One region of the Pontibacter toksunensis genome, then DNA from elsewhere that is predicted to be linked to it. Evidence: riboswitches for the same ligand, from Rfam matches in the RefSeq annotation. Region 1 holds a riboswitch; each other region holds the start of a gene.
The links. A riboswitch is a leader RNA that binds a small molecule or an ion and turns the genes downstream of it on or off. The one in region 1 is predicted to bind S-adenosylmethionine.
Positions count from the first base shown of each region.

Region 2: linked by a shared signal. The riboswitch ahead of ACFS7Z_RS23925 (O-acetylhomoserine aminocarboxypropyltransferase/cysteine synthase family protein) and the one ahead of ACFS7Z_RS08360 (ATP-grasp domain-containing protein) in region 1 are both predicted to bind S-adenosylmethionine.
Region 3: linked by a shared signal. The riboswitch ahead of ACFS7Z_RS04660 (phosphoadenylyl-sulfate reductase) and the one ahead of ACFS7Z_RS08360 (ATP-grasp domain-containing protein) in region 1 are both predicted to bind S-adenosylmethionine.

Region 1 is NZ_JBHUOX010000005.1:78,995-81,213, forward strand. It holds gene ACFS7Z_RS08355 (amidohydrolase family protein) at 1-641, shown strand, start outside; SAM riboswitch class I at 739-841, shown strand; gene ACFS7Z_RS08360 (ATP-grasp domain-containing protein) at 1,209-2,192, shown strand; gene ACFS7Z_RS08365 (LLM class flavin-dependent oxidoreductase) at 2,194-2,219, shown strand, end outside.
Region 2 is NZ_JBHUOX010000029.1:14,505-16,723, forward strand. It holds gene ACFS7Z_RS23920 (phosphoribosylaminoimidazolesuccinocarboxamide synthase) at 1-6, opposite strand, end outside; SAM riboswitch class I at 471-578, shown strand; gene ACFS7Z_RS23925 (O-acetylhomoserine aminocarboxypropyltransferase/cysteine synthase family protein) at 844-2,172, shown strand; gene metX (homoserine O-acetyltransferase MetX) at 2,182-2,219, shown strand, end outside.
Region 3 is NZ_JBHUOX010000002.1:434,457-436,675, forward strand. It holds gene ACFS7Z_RS04655 (hypothetical protein) at 12-731, shown strand; SAM riboswitch class I at 878-980, shown strand; gene ACFS7Z_RS04660 (phosphoadenylyl-sulfate reductase) at 1,325-2,044, shown strand; gene cysD (sulfate adenylyltransferase subunit CysD) at 2,186-2,219, shown strand, end outside.

The sequences.
Region 1 (2,219 bases):
GCTTCTATACCACTCTCAACTGGCTCTACAACTCTTATGATGCTGGTACTGCCCGGGATTTTTTCCAGCGCATGGCCGAGGCTAATACCGCCGTGGTTCCAACCTTGCACATCAGTGAGGTGCTGGACAACCTCCACCAGGATGATCACAGCAACGATGAGTACCTCGCATACATCGGAGATGGTATTGAGCAAACTTATGCCCGCCGTATCAATAGCGCCAAACGCCGGTCAGCAGAGTCCGTACAGTTTTCTAATAACCTGAATGCGAAGTTCCATACGTTGGTGCCAGCTATGCAGGCAGCAGGCGTCACTATACTCGCAGGCTCCGATGCTGGCGCCTTTAACTCCTATGTGTACCCGGGCATTTCGCTGCACAAAGAACTCGAGCAGATGGTAATAGCCGGCCTCACTCCTGCCCAGGCTCTCCGCACGGCTACCATCAACGGCGCTCAATTCATGGGTAAAGCAGAGCAGTATGGGACGGTAGAACAAAGTAAAGTAGCTGATTTGGTTATATTGAACCAGAATCCTTTGGAGAAAATCAGCAACACGCAGAATATTAACACTCTAATTGTTGGAGGTAAAGTGTATACAGCACAGGACCTGCAGCGCCTGCTAAACGAGGTGAAAGACAAATAAACTCATGTAGCTACATTATTTTCCTGGAATTATTTGGAATTCTAAAAATCAGCTGCCAATTTTGCATCCGTAAAGTCAACTACCCATCATAGTATTTGATTTATAAAGAAGAAGGGAGAGAACAGGCTCTGTGAACTTCTAGCAACCAGTTAACAAACCAGGTGCTACATCCTGCCTAAACTATTTAGGGCATATAAATTAGCATTCATGAAGAATACCTTTTTATCACGTTCTACCGCCCAGGTAGCCTCTTTTTACCGGTTCAACTCCATCGGTAACACCTCGTTATTTACTACCTCCACTTATTGTTGTTGCTGTTGTTGCTAGTCCTGCTGCCCTGGCTGTAGGTGTAAAGCTCTGGCATTTCGCCACTTTATAACTCTCTTTTGCCAGCATCAGCAAGTTTCAGGAGTAGCTGTGGCTTGTGTTTCCGTACATAACATAGTAGCGCCTCACTCCATTAGAACTATACCTGCCGCTTTGCATGCAGCAGGTTTCAATTAGAAATTCAAATTTATAACACCGGCTGCCTACTGCAGCTTTATACATAAACTTAAGAGAAATCCTATGTCAACTTATTCATCAGATAGACCCATCGCCATTTTCCACGAGCACCCGGACTGGTTCCGCCCATTGTTTAACGAGCTGGATGCCCGTGGTATACCGTATGAGCGCCTGAACGCGGCCGAGCATACCTACGACCCGGCACAGATAGAACTGCCTTACAGCCTGTTCTTCAACCGCATGAGCCCTTCAGCTTACCTGCGTAACAACGAGCAGGGCATTTTTTACACCCTTGGCCTACTGGCACAATTAGAGGCCCGCGGCATTCCGGTGGTAAACGGTTACAAAGCTTTCCAGTACGAGACATCAAAAGCCCTGCAGATTACCCTGCTGGAGCGTTTGGGCCTCCCTTACCCGAAAGCCCGTGTTATCAACCACCCTTCCCAGGCAGTGAAAGCGGCAGAAGGCTTGCGCTACCCGGTAGTGGTAAAGGCAAACATTGGTGGTAGTGGTGCCGGCATTGTGCGCTACGACTCTGCCGAGGAACTTGCCCAGGCCGTAAAAGCCGGAGAAGTAAAACTGGGTATCGACAATACCGCTTTAGTGCAGGAGTACGTGGTGGCGCGCGGCGGACACATTAACCGCGTAGAAACACTGGGTGGCAAATACCTTTATGCCATCAAGGTGTATACCAACGGCGAAAGCTTTAATCTCTGCCCTGCTGATATCTGCCAGACCACAAACGGTAAGGAGCTGACTCGCAACGCCTGCGCCCTGGATGCGCCAAAGAACGGCTTGAAAGTAGAGGCATTTACGCCAGAGCAGGAAGTAATAGATGCCATTGAGCGTATTGTGCAGGAAGCGGGTATTGACGTGGGTGGTATTGAGTATATGGTGGATGAGCGCGACGGCCAAATTTACTACTACGATGTGAATGCCCTCTCTAACTTTGTGGCAGACGCTGTGAACGTGATTGGCTTTAACCCGCACGAGCGCCTGGTGGATTACCTGGAGAAGAAAGCACAACTTAAACTACAGGAGGCATAGCATGGAGTTCGGATATTGGTTACCTGT
Region 2 (2,219 bases), on a different contig from region 1:
CTCCATAAATACAGTGTTGTTTTAAGCAGGCAAAGGTAATTATATTTTAGCCGCCCGGAAATATTTCTGCAGGTTGCTGCCAGCTGCCTGATAAGCCTAAAATATAGGCACGGAATAATATTGTATTATACTGAGATGGCGGGTTTGGGTTTTAGATTATCGAAGCTATCTTTTATATGCTAAGCAGATAACAGCTTGCTGCTTATCCTGCGCCTTCTGCAGGGGGCTGAAACTCTCTTTTTCAAGCATCAACAGAATAGTATAACTGTAGCGGCAAAAAGCATGTTCTTCTCTGCCATTCCGTTACATCACCTTGCTGGCTTCAGTGGTAAAGCAACTAAAATAGTGTGCTGCCGTAGGACTGAAAGAAATCGCGGACAGAGAGGATCTAAAAATTTTATATTTTATTTGGATTTGCTCCTTTGGCGCTTTATAATTGCAACATCAAGTCAATTATCCCATCGGGATTTGATTTATAAAGAAGAGTGGAGAGACAGGCTCTGAGAAACTCTAGCAACCTAACTAACGAGGTTAAGGTGCTAAATCCTGATTCCGGAACATCCGGAAGAATATAAATTGATACGATCATGAATAAGGGAATCAATTCAAGACTACATTTTTTATCATCCTCCCTGGCAGCCTTTCTGTCGCGGCAACTTTTTTTAGCCCGGCCTGCAAAACACATGCGCAACTCCCCGTGTGCCATGCGTTGCTGTTGTTGCTAAGCTAATCCTTTCGCTATACCTTATCGGTCACAGGCATACCCCCTGTAACACCATTTTCTTCTAACATTTTCGGACTTTTTCTTCAAACCAATCTTTATAATCTATAAACTGAACAGCCATGTCTAACACACTCCACTTCGAAACACTACAGCTACACGCAGGCCAGCAAATCGATCCGACCACACAGTCTCGTGCCGTACCCATTTACCAGACCACCTCCTATGCCTTTAAAAATGCAGAGCACGGGGCTAATTTGTTTGCCCTGAAGGAATTTGGCAACATCTATACCCGCATTATGAACCCGACCACAGATGTGTTCGAGAAGCGGATAGCTGCCCTTGAAGGCGGAGCTGCAGCTGTGGCAGTGGCATCAGGACAGGCCGCACAGTTTCTTGCACTGAGCAACATTATGGAGTCCGGTGATAACTTTGTGTCCACAAAGTTTTTGTATGGCGGTACTTACAACCAGTTTAAAGTATCGCTGAAGCGCCTGGGTATAGAATCGCGCTTTGCTAAGAACGACGAGGTGGAAAGTTATGAGAAGCTGATCGATGACAAGACGAAGGCAATTTATTTAGAAACAATTGGCAACCCGCGCTTTAATATTCCGGATTTTGAGGCAATTGCTGCGCTGGCACGAAAGCATGATTTACCGCTTATCGTGGACAATACTTTTGGCGCTGGCGGTTACCTGTTCCGCCCGCTGGAGCATGGGGCCAACGTGGTGGTGGAGTCAGCCACAAAATGGATAGGTGGCCATGGTACCAGCATTGGGGGTGTGATTGTGGATGGCGGTAACTTCAACTGGGGTAACGGCAAATTTCCGCAGTTCTCTGAGCCATCGGAAGGCTACCATGGCATGAAGTTCTGGGATATATTCGGTACAGACGGGCCTTTCGGTAACATCGCTTTCGCCATACGTGTCCGTGTAGAAGGCCTGCGCGATTTTGGGCCGGCTCTTAGTCCGTTCAACTCTTTCCTGTTGCTGCAAGGCCTCGAAACACTTTCGCTGCGCCTCGAAAGGACGGTACAGAATGCGCTGGAACTGGCACAATGGCTGGAGCAGCATGAGCAGGTGGAGTCAGTGAATTACCCGGGGCTGGAGAGCAGCAACTACCATGGACTGGCGAAGAAGTACCTGAAGCGTGGCTTTGGGGGCGTGCTCTCGTTTAAAATTAAAGGAGGAGACAGACAGCAGGCAGAGGCTTTTGTGAACAGCCTGAAACTGGTGAGCCACTTAGCCAACGTGGGTGATGCCAAAACTCTTATCATTCACCCTGCCTCTACCACGCACCAGCAGCTGTCTGATGCCGAACAACTGGAGGCTGGTGTAGAGCCAACGCAACTGCGGGTGTCAGCAGGTATTGAACACATTGAAGACATTAAAGCCGATTTTGAGCAGGCTTTTGCTAAAGTACAGGAGGTTCAGTCGGAGCCCGCGTTATAACAATAGAATATGCTATCACATCACGTTTTTGAATACAATAACACTTT
Region 3 (2,219 bases), on a different contig from region 1:
TGTAAAAGCCTATGAACACCCTACCTGCCAACTGGCTCACTGAAGGGCTTCTTGATTTTGAGTACAAAAAATATCTTTTGCTGGCTTACCTAAAAGCCGCCAGAAATGAATTTGGCAAGCAGCGCCTCTATCCTGTATTCTCTGACCTAATCATGCACTACCGCAACCTGCAACATGTAAAGGCACACAAGCAGTTGGTGTACGAATCGTTTCCACAGCGCATCAGTAGGGCAGATTTTGAAAAACTGGAGCTGGTATATGAGAAAATTGTGCAGGACGACGAGACGATGCAGCAGATAGAAGAGATCATACAGTATGCTGCCCCTCTCTTCAACGAAGCCCTCTCTGAAGGGAAAGAATTGTACGATTTTGTGGAGCGCCACCTCGAAATCACCCCTATCGGAATCACGCCCATGTACCACAACGAAGGCTACCTTTTCCTGGAGGCTTTTCCGGGCAAAGAGACACAGGTGTATGTATTCCGCATCACAGTATTTGAAAACACTTACGAGAAGTACAGGGGCATTAACACTGAGCACCTGCAAACGGTGCGGCGTGGGCTGGCGCAGACACATGAGCACCTGAAGGTGCAGTTGCTGCGGCAACGGCAGGAGTTTCCCAACCCTGCTACCTTTGCCGTCGTGTCCCGGATTCCAGTGCCGCTGGAGCACGCGCTGCTGCCCATAGCGAAGCGCTCACTGGTGAAATATGTGACTAAATTGGCAGCATAAGCGGCAATTTATTATTAAAATCGGAGCAGCTGCGGGTATAATTTTGCTGCTCCACAAATTTATTTTAACCTATTTAGTAGGCAGTTAAACATTTTTTGATGTAAATTTGTATACTTAATACGAATTGGCTTAACCGTCAAAAGAAAAATTTATAGAGAAGAGGCGAGAGAATAGGCTCTATGACCCTCTGGCAACCACCCTTTTGGGAAGGTGCCAAGTCCTATCCCGCCAGACCGGGGCATATAAATTTACAAGAAAATGCAAACAACAGCTTACTACACATCGTCCTCTTTTTCCGGTAGCATTTCTGCTGCCACAGTTCCTGCTCACACTATGCCTGCAGGTTGCTGTTGTTGTTGCTGTACAATGTGCTAGATTTTAAGTCTGATCTATAGATTTATCATATCTGCACCTCTGCCGTGTCAGGCGCTCCTGTATCCACTTCTCTTTATCTTATCATTCTGACACCCTGTTGTCCGCACTCTAGTAGATTTTCTGCTGCAGCGGGCACAAAAAGAAGAGAAGAATAGTTGTAGACCGGGAGCAATGACAAACAACAAATTCCATTTTCCCAAGATTTTAATTTAGTATACATGAACGATATATCTGCTTTAGAAACCAAAGTGCCGGCACTGCTTGCCCTTCTGGAGGGTAAAGGCATTGAAGAAAGCTTGGCACTGCTGGCCTCACAATTTGAGGGGCATGTTGCCTTCTCTACCAGCCTTGGCATCGAAGATCAGCTTGTAACGCATTATATATTTGAAAATAACTTGCCTATCCGCGTTTTCTCGCTGGACACAGGCCGTCTTTTTAACGAGACATATAACCTGCTGCATAAAACCAACCAGCACTACGGCAAAAAAATAGAAGTACTCTTCCCGAAGCATGAGGCTGTGGAGCAGATGGTGACTGAAAAAGGCACCCTGAGTTTCTATAACTCTGTGGAAGACCGCAAGCAGTGCTGCTTTGTACGCAAGGTAGAGCCCCTGAAGCGGGCACTGCAGGGGGTACAGCTTTGGATAACAGGCATCAGGGCCGAGCAGTCTGATGCACGTCAGAACTTACAATTGATTGAGTGGGACCCGGGTTTTCAGGTTATCAAGTACAACCCGCTCAAGAACTGGTCGCTGGACGCGGTTCGTGAGGCCGTGCGCCAACTCAACATCCCTTACAACCCGCTGCACGACAAAGGGTTCGTTAGCATTGGCTGCGCCCCTTGTACCCGCGCCATTGCCGAAGGCGAAGACTTTAGGGCAGGCCGCTGGTGGTGGGAGAGCAACTCTAAGAAAGAGTGCGGACTGCACGCCAGGTAAAAACATAAAGCATGATTTAAATTTGTTCTTCAGATGCAAAGAATTGATTTAAATCATGCTTTTACTATTAAGTTCCCTTAATTTTGCACCCAAATTTAAAATCGTTTCGCTGAAACACGATTTGAATAAACAATACAAGAAATGACTAAAAGATACCTTGATTACCTCGACCAGC